4 regions of the Streptomyces sp. NPDC015532 genome follow, and region 4 is predicted to be linked to each of the others. Evidence: riboswitches for the same ligand, from Rfam matches in the RefSeq annotation. Region 4 holds a riboswitch; each other region holds the start of a gene.
The links. Region 4 has a riboswitch for S-adenosylmethionine ahead of ACF07B_RS39310 (putative leader peptide). Riboswitches for the same ligand answer to the same signal wherever they lie in the genome.
Positions count from the first base shown of each region.

Region 1 (3,227 bases), on a different contig from region 4:
GCGTGCCTTTCGCGCCGTGCACGGGGTCGGACCCGGCGAGGCGCGGCGGACGGGCGCGGCGCTGCACTCCCAGCCACGGATGTCCTTCCGGCTGATCGTCGAAGGGAGCGGCAGCATGCGGTACCGCGTGGTGGAGAAGGGCGGGTTCCGGCTCGTGGGCAGGGGGACACGGGTCCCGCTGGTCTACGAGGGGATGAACCCGGCCATCGTGGAGTTCGTCAAAGGAATCGGCAAGGAGACGCTGGGGCGCTGGCAGGAGTACGCGGACGGGGAGCCCGGCGGTGTCCTGGCCGCCGTCAGCAACCACTCCGCGGACGATGCGGAGGGCACCGAAATCGGCTACTTCCAGGGGGTGGTGAGCGACGCGGAGGTGCCCGGGGCTTCGGAGAGCCTCGACGTCGGGCCGGGGACGTGGGCGGTGTTCGAGTCCTCGGGCGCGTTCCCGACGGCGGTCCAGCACCTCTGGCGGGATGTGTACACGCAGTGGTTCCCCTCGAACCCGTACCGGAGCCGGCCGGGCCCGTCGCTCTCGCGCACCCGGGTGTCCGAGGACGGTACGCACGCGGACGCGGAGGTGTGGATTCCGGTGGAGCGGGCCGGCGGCTGAACCCCGAAGCGGGCCACGGCCCGCAGGGTCCTTCGGCCGGGCGATCAGGCAGAACCGCCCGCCGCAGGCGGGCGTGGATGCGCGCCGGTTCTCCGCCTGGTGATCCGTGCGGCCGCCGGGCCGGTGTCTCCGGCCCGGCGTTCAGCGTCCCGCGGAACCGTCCGCCGGCCCGGCACGCCCGCTTCGGCGGGAGTGTCAGACGTCCGCCGTCGGGCGCACCACATCACTGCCGTGCCGGAAGGCGGGGTGATCGCCGAGACGGCGTACGTAGTCCAGGAGCCGGGGATGCGAGCCGAGGGCGCCGGAGGGGCCCAGCCCGGTGAGAGCCGTCCACACGTCCACGTCCGCCGCCGTGAGCGTGTCACCCAACACGTAGGGCTTCGAAGCGAGTTGGCAGTCCAGCAGGTCCAGGGCCGCCGCGAGCTCCGAGGCCGGGGCGGACGCGGTGACATCGCGGTCCAGCAGATCGCGGAGCGCTTCGATGTCGGCGGCGAGGGACGGAGGGCGGAGCGCGGACGGGCTCGTCGTGGTGTGACCGGAGAACAGTCCGGCCAGATCGCGGAGGATGGCGGGCGGGTGGTTGCTGACGATGCGTCCGCTCCACCGGTCGCACAGGGCGGGAGCGGTGAGCGGTCCGTCGAAGTGGTACTCGGTGGCCTCGTAGGCGCGGCGCAGCGACGCGAAGGCGTCGGGTGTCCGCGCGGGGTCGGCCAGGAGCGTCGTGGCGACCGAGTCCCGCAGGCCGAGCAGGCCGAGGGTGATGGCGATACGCAGCGAGAACGGACAACTCCGCGACAGATACAGCTCGTAGCGGTGCGGAGCCGGGTAGAAGCCGCCGGCGAGACCGACACCGATGCGGCTGTCGACGCGGTGCGGGAGGGCGGACGATGCCACCGCCGGCTGGAGGCGAAGGGCCGAGGGGAACGAAATCTGCTCACAGGGGCGTGCGTTGGCAGTGCTGGACGTGCGCGAAGCTGTCTCGGGCATGACTCTCCCTGGGGGAAGAAGGAAGCCACCGCCGCTTTGTGGGCACCGGCGGCCGGATGCGGATTGACTGCGCTGGTCGCACCGGTCCGGATCGCACGGACCGGCCGCGAATCAGTAAGCGCTGGAGACACGCAACAGATCGATGTGCAGGCGCCTCGTCAAGCCGTTCCTTGGCATTCCCACCGGTCCCGACTTCGGGGCTCGCGAGACGCGAGACCGCACTTGCCCCACCGCACCGGCGGGACCCGGTCGTCACCCGGGGCACCCCGTCGCGGTGGAAGGGTTGCCTGTCAGCGGGCCGGGGCCGATGACCACTGGGGCGGGCGGACCCGCACCGTGGGCGCTGACAATCGTGACCGTCCATGCCAGTCTCGGTGCGCTCTGTTGTGCCGTCAAGGAGGCCGCACGCGCGGTCTCACCTGGTGGTCACCCGCATTGACATTGTTTTCGGCGCGGGCCTAACCTGCGGCCCACCACAGGATGCCTTTTCGGCCGGAGAAGAAATGGTGACGGCGATGCACACAGCTGACGGGACGGCCGCATGGCGGCGCCTCGGCCGTGATGTGCTGTGCGCCGACCGCTCCGTGGACCTGCTGCGTGTCAACAGCGCCCTCTGTACGGGCATGTGTCGCTCCCTCAGCCGAGGCTGACGGCCCCTTCGGGTCCTTGACGACCGCGGGCTGACGGCTCTCCTCCTCGACGACCACCGCTGTCGCGATGTGTCCTTTCCCGTCCAGCCCCCGTTCCACGTGTGCCCGCGCCTCGCCGCGCCCTGAGCCGTCCGGCTCGGCGTGGCGCTGCCGCTCCGTGGTCCGGGGTGTCCGAATCCGCTGGAGCTCTCCATGAGTCAACCTCCCGGCAGCGCTGTGTCCTTCGGAGCAGCGACGCCCGCCGAGGCGATCCCCCGTACCGACTTCCCCGCCGGGCCCAAGCCACTGGCGGCCCAGCGGGTCCTTCCGCTCCGGCGTCCCGGCCGCTGGATCATCACGGCCGTCGTGCTCGTGCTGGTCGCCCAGATCGCCCACGGCCTGGTGACCAACCCCTTCTACCAGTGGGATCGGTTCCAGTACTGGTTCTTCCGTCCGACCATCCTCGACGGCCTGCTCATCACCCTCGAAGTGGCTGCCTACAGCGCCGTGTTGGGCCTGCTCGGCGGCATCGTGCTGGCTCTGGCCAGGCTCTCCCGGAGCCCGGTGCTGCGCGCGGTCAGCTGGGTCTACACCTGGCTGTTCCGGTCGGTGCCGCTGATCGTGGTCCTGCTGTTCCTCTACAACTTCAGTGCCCTGTACCAGACGTTGAGCGTGGGCGTTCCGTTCGGGCCGGCGTTCTTCACCTTCGACGAGTCCCGCCTGGCCACCGACATGGCCGTCGCCGTCGTCGGACTGAGCCTGAACGAAGCGGCGTACGCCTCCGAAGTGGTGCGCGGCGGGCTCCTCTCCGTCGACCAGGGCCAGCACGAGGCGGCCTCCGCCCTGGGACTGCCGAAGCGGTACCAGTTCGGGAAGATCGTCTTCCCGCAGGCGCTGCGCTCCATCACCCCCAACTACGTGAACCAGCTGATCGGCCTGATCAAGGGCACCTCGCTGGTCTTCTACGTGTCCCTGCTGGACCTGTTCGGCTCCGTGCAGAGCAT
Region 1 covers NZ_JBIBSY010000008.1:155,123-158,349, forward strand. The annotation lists gene ACF07B_RS24235 (helix-turn-helix domain-containing protein) at 1-607, shown strand, start outside; gene ACF07B_RS24240 (glutathione S-transferase C-terminal domain-containing protein) at 803-1,594, opposite strand; gene ACF07B_RS24245 (putative leader peptide) at 1,706-1,771, opposite strand; SAM riboswitch class IV at 1,808-1,952, opposite strand; gene ACF07B_RS24250 (amino acid ABC transporter permease) at 2,437-3,227, shown strand, end outside.
Region 1: it holds a riboswitch for S-adenosylmethionine, as region 4 does, so the genes downstream of both, ACF07B_RS24245 (putative leader peptide) here and ACF07B_RS39310 (putative leader peptide) in region 4, are expected to answer to the same signal.

Region 2 (3,227 bases), on a different contig from region 4:
GCCGCGAGTCGGGCATCATCAAGCGCCTGCCGCACGGTGAGTTCATCGAGGTCCACGAGCCGCTCAGCCAGGACGCGCTGCACACGCTCACGGCGCACGAGCAGTACAAGCCGGCCGAGATCGGCCCGACGGTCGACGAGAACGGTGTCGAGCGCAAGGTCTCGGGCGCGCAGAAGCTGCGCGCCAAGATGAGCGAGGGCTTCTACGGGGAGGAAGGCCAGATCCCCAAGCCCACCGTCGAGGAGTACAAGGAGATCACGAGCGGCCACGGCCACCACTGATCCCCGGCTGTTCGCCACGGCAGGAGCCCCGTCCATGACACGGACGGGGCTCTTTGCCGTCCCCCGGGCTGGATAGGGTGGACTCACCCGGTGCCGCGGGCGATCCACCCCGCGTCACCCACGACCGCCTCACCCCACGCCGTGTCACCCACGACCGCGTGACCTACGAACCAGGAGCGACCATGAGCGCTGTGAACCCCGCTGGAGGCGACACCGCGGCGGGCCGTTCCTGGCCCGCGGTACTGAACGGCCTGCTCGAAGGCCGCGACCAGAGCGCGGACGACACGGCCTGGGCGATGGACCGCATCATGCGCGGCGAGGCGACCGACGCGCAGATCGCCGGGTTCGTGGTGGCCCTGCGGGCCAAGGGCGAGACCGTCCAGGAGATCGCCGGACTCGTCCGGGCGATGTACGAGCACGCCAATGTGATCGAGGTGCCCGGACACACCGTCGACATCGTCGGAACGGGCGGCGACGGCGCGAAGACCGTCAACATCTCCACGATGTCCTCGATCGTGGTGGCCGGCGCCGGCGCCAAGGTCGTCAAGCACGGCAACCGGGCCGCGTCCTCCGCGTCCGGTTCCTCCGACGTCCTGGAGAAGCTCGGCGTCAATCTCCACCTGCCGGTGAAGAGGGTGGCCGAGGTGGCGGAGGAGGCCGGGATCACCTTCTGCTTCGCGGTCAAGTTCCACCCGGCGCTGCGTCATGTGGCGGCGGCCCGCGGCCAGTTGGGCATCCGGACAACGTTCAACGTGCTCGGGCCGCTGACCAACCCGGCGCGGGTGAAGGCCCAGGCGGTCGGCGTCGCCGATCTCCGGATGGCGCCCATCGTGGCGGGCGTGTTCGCCGAGCGCGGCAACTCCTCGCTCGTCTTCCGCGGTGACGACGGCCTCGACGAACTGACCACCACGGCGGGTTCCCACGTCTGGGTGGTCCGCGACGGCAAGGTCACCGAGGAACGCTTCGACCCCCGCGACGTCGGGCTCGACATCGTCCCGGTGGAGGCTCTGCGCGGCGCCGACGCCTCGTACAACGCGGAGGTCGCCCGGCGCGTCCTGGACGGCGAGCGGGGGCCCGTACGGGACGCGGTCCTGCTGAACTCGGCGGCGGCCCTGGTGGCCCTGTCGCCGACCGGCGCGCCGCTCGCGGACCAGCTCCGCGACGGCATGGCGAAGGCGGCCGAGTCGATCGACTCCGGCGCCGCGAAGCGCACCCTGGAGCGCTGGGTGGCCGCCAGCAACGCCTGACCGGCGTGAGACCCCGCGCGGGACGTGGTCCAGAATCCGGACGACGTCTTGCGCGGGGAAGATCCTCTGGCAAGATGCTGTATCAGGTCATGAGTGACAGCCATCAGGCCCCGGCCGGCTGTCCGGCAACCCTCCGTCCGTGGCGGGGTGCCCCGGGTGAAGACCAGGTCGTAGGCAGCGAGGCCTACGGCAAGCGCGGACCCCTCCCGCCCATCGGGCGGACGCAACCAGGGGTCCTGGTCGTTCGAGGGAGCCTTCTGTGAGCAAGCGAATGCGCTAGGGCGTAGAGCCCCGCCTCCACACCCCTTTCACCTTCTCCTGCGCCGAGCCCTGCCTCCGGGCGGCCGGCTCGCGCGGTGATCCCGCCTGCCTCTCACAGGAGCTCGCCATGTCTGTCTCCACCGCTGCCGCCGACCAGACCGTTTGTGCCCCCCTGGCCGTTCTGGGCCGGGATGTCACCGTCCCGCTCGTCACCGGCGGCGAGGTGACCTACGCGGCCCTCGACTACGCCGCCAGCGCGCCCGCCCTCCAGCGGGTGTGGGACGACGTGGCCGCGTACGCGCCCTACTACGGCAGCGTCCACCGGGGTGCCGGCTACCTCTCGCAGCTCTCCACCGACCTCTTCGAGAACGCCCGCAGGACCGTCGAGGAGTTCCTCGGCTGCCGCGCCGGTGACCAGGTGGTCTTCACCCGCTCCACCACCGACTCGCTCAACCTGCTCGCCGCCGCGCTCCCGGCCGACTGCCAGGTCTTCGTCTTCGAGACCGAGCACCACGCCTCGCTGCTGCCCTGGCGCGACGCCCGGGTGACCTACCTGAACGCCCCGCGGACCCCGGACGAGGCCGTCGCCACCCTGGAGCACGCCCTCGCCGCCCGCGACCCTTACGGACCGGCCCTGGTCTGCGTCACCGGCGCCTCGAACGTCACCGGGGAGCTGTGGCCGGTGCGGGAACTGGCCGCCGCCGCGCACGCCCACGGCGCGCGCATCGTCCTCGACGCCGCGCAGCTCGCCCCGCACCACCCGGTGTCGGTCCAGGACCTCGACGTCGACTGGGTCGCGTTCTCCGGGCACAAGCTGTACGCGCCGTTCGGCTCCGGTGTCCTCGCGGGCCGCTCCGACTGGCTGCGCGAGGCCGACCCGTACCTCGCGGGCGGCGGGGCCAGCCGCAAGGTCACCCGGCGCGTGGACGGCGGCGTGGACGTGGAGTGGCACGACAGCGCCGCCCGGCACGAGGCCGGCTCGCCGAACGTCATCGGGGCCTACGCGATCGCCTCGGCCTGCAAGGCGCTCACCGAGGAGGGCTTCGACAGCCTTCTCGCCCGGGAGCGGCACCTGATCCGTACCGTCCGCGAGGGCCTCGCCGAGGTCCCCGAGGTCCGGGTCCTCTCCCTCTTCGGCGACGACGCCCCGCGGGTCGGCGTCATCTCCTTCGTCGTCGAGGGCTGGAACAGCTCGCACTTCGCCGCCGCGCTCTCCGCCGAGTACGGCATCGGTGTCCGCGACGGCCTCTTCTGCGCCCACCCGCTCGTCCGCACGCTGCTCGGCAGCGACCCTCAGACCCAGGGGGAGTGCGGCGCCCCCGAGGCGGCGCCGGGCGAGAAGTCCCTCAACGCCATCCGCGTCAGCTTCGGCGCCGGTACCCCCGACGAGCACGTCGAGCGTTTCGTGCGCGCGGTGCGCGAGCTCGTCAGGGACGGC
Region 2 covers NZ_JBIBSY010000001.1:1,038,444-1,041,670, forward strand. The annotation lists gene ACF07B_RS04370 (cytochrome bc complex cytochrome b subunit) at 1-281, shown strand, start outside; gene trpD (anthranilate phosphoribosyltransferase) at 464-1,528, shown strand; SAM riboswitch class IV at 1,614-1,730, shown strand; gene ACF07B_RS04380 (aminotransferase class V-fold PLP-dependent enzyme) at 1,917-3,227, shown strand, end outside.
Region 2: it holds a riboswitch for S-adenosylmethionine, as region 4 does, so the genes downstream of both, ACF07B_RS04380 (aminotransferase class V-fold PLP-dependent enzyme) here and ACF07B_RS39310 (putative leader peptide) in region 4, are expected to answer to the same signal.

Region 3 (3,227 bases), on a different contig from region 4:
TGATGACCTCGGCGAGGGTCGCGCCCTCGGCCGTCACCTCGGCGGCGCCACCGGTGTAGGTGCGCAGGATGGTGGGGATGCGGACGTTGACGCTCATGATGCGAGGCCAGCCTCTCGGAAGGAGTCGAGGTTCGGGCGGATGGTCGCGGTCAGCCCGGTGTCCGAGGCCACCGCGTCCAGGGTCTTGAGGCCGTCGCCGGTGTTCAGCACGACCGTGGTGAGGGCCGGGTCGAGGAGACCGTTCTCGATCAGCTTGCGGGTGACGCCGACGGTCACGCCACCGGCCGTCTCCGCGAAGATGCCCTCGGTGCGCGCGAGCAGCTTGATCGCGTCGACGATCTGCTCGTCGTTCACGTCCTCCACCGCGCCGCCGGTGCGCCGCGCGATGTCGAGCACGTACGGCCCGTCCGCGGGGTTGCCGATGGCGAGCGACTTGGCGATGGTGTCCGGCTTCTGCGGCCGTACGACGTCGTGGCCGGCCTTGTAGGCGACGGAGACCGGGGAGCAGCCCTCGGCCTGGGCGCCGAAGATCTTGTAGGGCCTGTCCTCGACCAGTCCGAGCTTGATCAGTTCCTGGAGTCCCTTGTCGATCTTCGTGAGCTGGGAGCCGGAGGCGATCGGCACGACGAGCTGGTCGGGGAGCCTCCAGCCGAGCTGCTCGCAGATCTCGTACGCCAGCGTCTTGGAGCCCTCGGCGTAGTAGGGCCGCAGGTTGACGTTGACGAAGCCCCAGCCCTCGCCGGCCGGGTCGCCGATCAGCTCGGAGCAGAAGCGGTTCACGTCGTCGTAGTTGCCCTGGATGCCGACGAGCTCTCCGCCGTAGACCGCGGCCATGACGACCTTGCCCTGCTCCAGGTCGTGCGGGATGAACACGCAGGAGCGGAAGCCGGCGCGGGCCGCCGCGGCGCCGACGGCGCCGGCGAGGTTGCCGGTGGAGGAGCAGGAGAGAGTCGTGAAGCCGAAGACACGGGCCGCTTCGATGGCCTGGGCGACGACGCGGTCCTTGAAGGAGTGCGTCGGGTTGCCGGAGTCGTCCTTGACGAAGAGCTTTCCGGCGTCGACACCGAGCTCACGGGCCAGGTTGTCGGCCTGGACGAGCTTGGTCCAGCCCGGGTTGATGTTCGGCTTATCCGCCACGTCCGCGGGGACGGGCAGCAGCGGCGCGTAGCGCCAGATGTTCGCGGGTCCCGCTTCGATGCGCTTGCGGAGTTCTTCGGTCTCGTAGGCCGAGAAGTCGTAGGCGATCTCCAGCGGGCCGAAACACTCCTCACAGGCGAAGACCGGGCCGAGCGGGACGCGGTGTCCGCACTCGCGGCAGGAAAGCGCCGTGGCCGGGCCGAGGTCGACCGCTTCGGCGGAGTTCGTGGTACTTGCAACTGTCTGCGCAGCCATGGAGGCGAGGCCCTTTCCTCATCTTCCTCACGGCGCACTTCGCCGCGAGACGGATTTGGCACCTTCCCGAGCCGGGAGCCTCGCGACGCGATCGACATCGATCGGTACGAGACCGGCTGGAGGGTTGCCGGGGCTTCATCGGGCCGTATCCCTCTGCCCCTCTGGATGAGCGGTATTTGATTGTTGAACTGTTGAACGCGATACGTACCGACGATCCAGGACATGCGATGGTCATCCGCGTTGTTCAAGACTGTAACCGAAGGCCAGGACAGTTGAGATAGTCGTCCGAACCGCGAGACGACGGCAATCGATCTGCCGCTGGCCGCAGCGGGCACGCCGATGAGAGCGTGTGATCAGACAGTGAGGAGCCGCAGACCGTGCTGAAAGACGTCGAAAGCTGGCTGAGCACACGCTCCTGGTCCGTGACCGACCGCCCGCTCCACAAGATCATGGCCGCGAAACGCATCACGGGATCGACGGTCAGTGTGGTGCTGCCCGCGCTCAACGAGGAGGAGACCGTCGGCGAGATCGTGGCGATCATCCGCCACGACCTGATGCAGCAGGTGCCGCTCGTCGACGAGATCGTCGTCGTCGACTCCGGCTCGACCGACCGCACCGCCGCGGTCGCCGCCGCGGCGGGCGCGAGGGTCGTGCACCGCGACGACATCCTCCCGCGGATCCCGGCCGTGCCGGGCAAGGGCGAGGTGCTGTGGCGGTCTCTGCTCGTGACGAGCGGGGACATCGTCTGTTTCATCGACGCGGACCTCAAGGAGTTCTCGTCCGACTTCGTCACCGGGATCGTGGGCCCGCTGCTCACCGACCCCGGCGTAGATCTGGTCAAGGCCATGTACGACCGCCCGCTGGGCGGCGCCTCGGGACAGGGCGGCCGGGTCACCGAGCTGATGGCCCGCCCCCTGCTGAACATGCACTGGCCGCAGCTCGCGGGCTTCGTCCAGCCGCTCGGCGGCGAGTACGCCGCCCGCCGCTCGCTGCTCGAACAGCTCCCCTTCCCCGTCGGCTACGGCGTCGAACTGGGCATGCTGGTCGACGCCCTGCACCTGGTGGGCCTGGACGCCCTCGCCCAGGTCGACGTCGGGGTGCGCAAGCACCGCCACCAGGACGGCCAGGCCCTGGGCCGCATGGCCGCAGCGATCTACCGCACCGCACAGCTCCGGCTCGCGCGCGGCCATCTGATCCGCCCCGCCCTCACCCAGTTCGAGCGCGGCCGGGACGGTTTCCAGCCGCGCACGTACTCGGTGGACACGGAGGAAAGGCCGCCGATGAGCGAAATCTCCGAGTACCAGCGGCGCAGGGCCGCCTAGACCGGCCCCGACGGCCGCGATCACATACGGCCGAAGGGGCGCGTTTGAGCGTTTCGACACGGGGCTAGGTTTCGAGGCATGGCTTCAACGCACGGTGCTCACCACATCCTGGTCGCCTCCAACCGCGGCCCGGTCACCTACGAGGTACGGGAGGACGACTCGCTGCACGCCCGGCGCGGCGGCGGCGGGCTCGTCTCCGGACTCTCGGCGATCGGGCCGGACGCGGGCGCCCTGTGGGTGTGCTCGGCGCTCGGCGACGGCGACCGCGAGGCGGTCCGGCGCGGGGTCGGCGAGGACGGCGTGCGCATGCTGGCCGTCGACGCCGAGGTGCACGCCGACGCGTACAACGGCATCGCCAACTCCGTGCTGTGGTTCGTCCACCACATGCTCTACCAGACCCCGCTGGAGCCGGTCTTCGACGCGGAGTTCCGGCGCCAGTGGGAGTCGTACCGGACCTACAACCGTGCCTTCGCCGAGGCACTGGCCGAGGAGGCGGCCGAGGGCGCGGCCGTG
Region 3 covers NZ_JBIBSY010000014.1:158,604-161,830, reverse strand. The annotation lists gene ACF07B_RS32895 (MoaD/ThiS family protein) at 1-97, opposite strand, end outside; gene thrC (threonine synthase) at 94-1,392, opposite strand; SAM riboswitch class I at 1,408-1,564, opposite strand; gene ACF07B_RS32885 (glucosyl-3-phosphoglycerate synthase) at 1,770-2,714, shown strand; gene ACF07B_RS32880 (trehalose-6-phosphate synthase) at 2,793-3,227, shown strand, end outside.
Region 3: it holds a riboswitch for S-adenosylmethionine, as region 4 does, so the genes downstream of both, thrC (threonine synthase) here and ACF07B_RS39310 (putative leader peptide) in region 4, are expected to answer to the same signal.

Region 4 (3,227 bases):
GAAAGTCCTGCCCTGCGCAGCACGTCGCCGAGCCGCACCCCGCGCCAGCGGGCGACGCCGATCGCTCCCAGGGTCCAGGCGGTACCGGTGACCGTCTCCCCCTGTTGCGTCGTGTAGAAGGAGCGGCCGTTCCCGGCGCATTCGACGAACGCGGTCCGGGTGACGGCCGGCAGTGCGCGCAGATCGTCGTAGCCGAACTCCACGGGACGGTCCTCGCCGCGGTCGCCGCGCAACCCGCTCCCCCACAGCCGCAGCCGCCAGTCGTCGGCGTTCAGGACGGGTGTGGCGGTGTGGTTCCGCACGAAGAACAGGTCGTTGGGGGTGTGGTGGCCGGTTCCGCGCAGCGCCTCCCAGCGGGTCTCGGCGTTGGTGCCGCGCTCGATGAACCACTCGGGGGGCAGCGGTTTGACGATCGGTCGGTCGGCGGCGTGGGCGGGCCGCGGAGTGCCGAGTGCGCTTCCGGCGGCGGCCGCGGTGAGCAGGGTGAGCAGCCGACGGCGGGTGACCCCCTCCGCTCTGGCCTCACCGGCGAGCCACTGGCGCAGTCTGCGGCGGTCGTACTCGGTTTCGTAGCGTCGGCCGGCGGGCGTGGGCGAAGGCATGGCGGGTCCTCGTCATGACGGGGCGAGAGGAACGAGAGGGCTCGGCGGCAAGTCGGCGCGGGCATAGGCGAGATCGACCGGAATGTGCTCGACCGGCTTGTCCGGAGCGGAAGTTCGCGGAAGCGCGGGGTCAGCCGGTCGTCCGACACAACGCGGCGGCGACACGGACGAGGTCCACGGCGCGGCGGCGGGTCAGAGGTTCCGACTTCGGCATGGCGGGATGAAAGCACACGGGGCGGAAGGCGTCAACGGAGCCTTCGTGCCGGTGAACCCGGCTTCCAGACAGGTCGGTTGACGGGGCGGCCGCGACGCCCCGGCCCCGTATCCCCGGCATGGGGGCGGCCGGCCCGTGCTCACCGGCGGAGTCCGGTGCCGCCATTGACGTACGTCAGAACCGCTCCGTACGATCACCAACGGCATCGAGTGTCAGCGTCAAGCCCTGGCTTGCTGACCGGCAACCCTCCCGCGCGGTGGGGTGCTCCAGGTGAAAGCCCGGCGGGATCAGCGACGATCCGCGCAAGCGCGTGGCCCCATGACCGGGGCCGGAGATGGGAGGAGGACCGCTGTGCGACACGGTGATGACCCTCGTGCCTCCTTCTCCGTCGCCATGGTGTTCTCCCGGCTGGCGCGCCGACGCCACATCGATCTGAAGCGCTCGACCAGCTGCTTCTGTCAGGCCTGACGGCCCCTTCCGCAGCGGAGCGCTGACGGGCTTGCCCACCGACGGTCCACGTCCGTGACCAGTCGTCGGGGCAGGTGTCCCCGCCCGGCTCCCGCTTCTTCCTGATCCTTCTGATCCGCCTTCCGCCCGGCCCCTGCCCGCAGGGCATTCCCCGTCACGGCATCGCGCCGACCGGGCCCGCACGCCTGTGCGTGGTCGTGCCCCGTGCCGGGCGACACAAAGAGGAGCACCCTCCGTGAGAGCACGTCCGGATTTCAGATCTCCCCGTCGGGCGGCGTTCGCCGCCCTTCTCACCACCAGTGTGCTGCTGACGGCCTGCGGGTCGGGGGCCGACGGCTCCGGCGCCGGGGGCGGCAAGCCGCGGGCCGGCGGAACCCTGACCTTCGCCGTGGGTTCGGACGCCGGCTGCGTGGACCCCCAGCAGGTCGGCAGCAACGACACGATCTACTCGGTGCGCCAGGTCGTGGACTCCCTGACGGACCAGGATCCCAGGACCGGCAAGATCGTGCCGTGGCTGGCGAAGAGCTGGGACATCAGCACCGACGCGACCGCGTTCACCTTCCACCTGCGCTCGGGTGTCACCTTCAGCGACGGGTCCCCGCTGACCGCCCAGGTCGTCAAGGACAACTTCGACGCGGTTCCGCGTCTCGGTGTCCTGGGCACCCTGGCCGAGGGCTACCTCAGCGGCGTCAAGAGCACCTCGGTGGTCGACCCGCTCACCGTCAAGGTCACCTTCCAGCAGCCCAACGCCCAGTTCCTGCAGGCGACTTCGACCCACTCCCTGGGGATCGAGTCCTCGGCGAGCGTGAAACGGTCACCGCAGCAGAAGTGCAGTGACGGGGTGGTCGGATCCGGGCCCTTCGTGCTGAAGCAGTACGTGCAGAACCAGTCCTTCACCCTGGCCAAGCGCCACGGCTACGCCTGGGGCTCCTCACGGTGGGACAAGAAGGGCGAGGCGTACCTGGACAAGCTCGTGTTCAAGGTCGTGCCGGAAGCGGGCGTACGGGCCGGCAGTCTCCGGTCCGGCCAGGTGGACGCGATCGGCAGCGTGGGCCGGGCCGACGAGGCGGCGCTCAAGGGCGGTCAGGTCACCCTCCAGCGGCGGGCCAACCCCGGCATCGCCTTCGGACTCGGCTTCAACAACGCGCGGCCCCTCCTGAAGGACGCCAGGGTCCGCCGGGCGATCCTGTCGGCCATCGACCGGAAGCAGATCGCCGACACCGTCTTCCCCACAGGCACCCGGCCGGCGACCAGCGTCCTCGCCCACACCACACCCGACTACACCAGCCTCGCCCCGGATCTGGCCTTCGACGCGGCCAAGGCGAAGTCCCTGCTGGACCAGGCAGGTTGGAAGGCGGCCGGCGACGGCACGCGCACCAAGGGCGGCAGGAAGCTGAGCCTGACGATCGACTGGGTTCCCAACGCCGCCACCAATCAGCCCGCGTTGGAGCTGATACAGCAGCAACTTAAGGCTGTCGGGGTTCAGGTGACGCTCAAGCAGCTTCAGCTCACCCAGCTGACGCCGACACAGCAGTCGGGCGCGTTCGACGCGACGTGGGGCAACATCACCCGCGCCGATCCCGACATCCTGCGCAGCTCCTTCTCCACGAAGCTGGCCAACTTCTACCGCGTTCCGGCGAGCGGCCTGGACACGACACTGTCGGCGCAGGCCGCGACCACCGACCCGGCGGGGCGCAGCAAACTGGTGGCGCAGGCACAGCGGTCGATCGTGCGCGACGCCTACAACGTGCCGGTGGTGGAGCTCCAGACGCAGCTGGGCCTGTCCACGAAGGTGCACAGCCTGGCCTTCGACGCCTCCAGCCGGATCCAGTTGCACGACACCTGGATCGGCTGATCCGTGCGCGGCTACGTGGTCAAGCGGCTCGCGCAGGCGGTCGGGGTGCTGTGGGCGGCGTACACCGTGTCGTTCCTGGTGCTGGACT
Region 4 covers NZ_JBIBSY010000022.1:31,517-34,743, forward strand. The annotation lists gene ACF07B_RS39305 (sulfite oxidase) at 1-602, opposite strand, end outside; SAM riboswitch class IV at 1,018-1,131, shown strand; gene ACF07B_RS39310 (putative leader peptide) at 1,168-1,284, shown strand; gene ACF07B_RS39315 (ABC transporter substrate-binding protein) at 1,520-3,139, shown strand; gene ACF07B_RS39320 (ABC transporter permease) at 3,143-3,227, shown strand, end outside.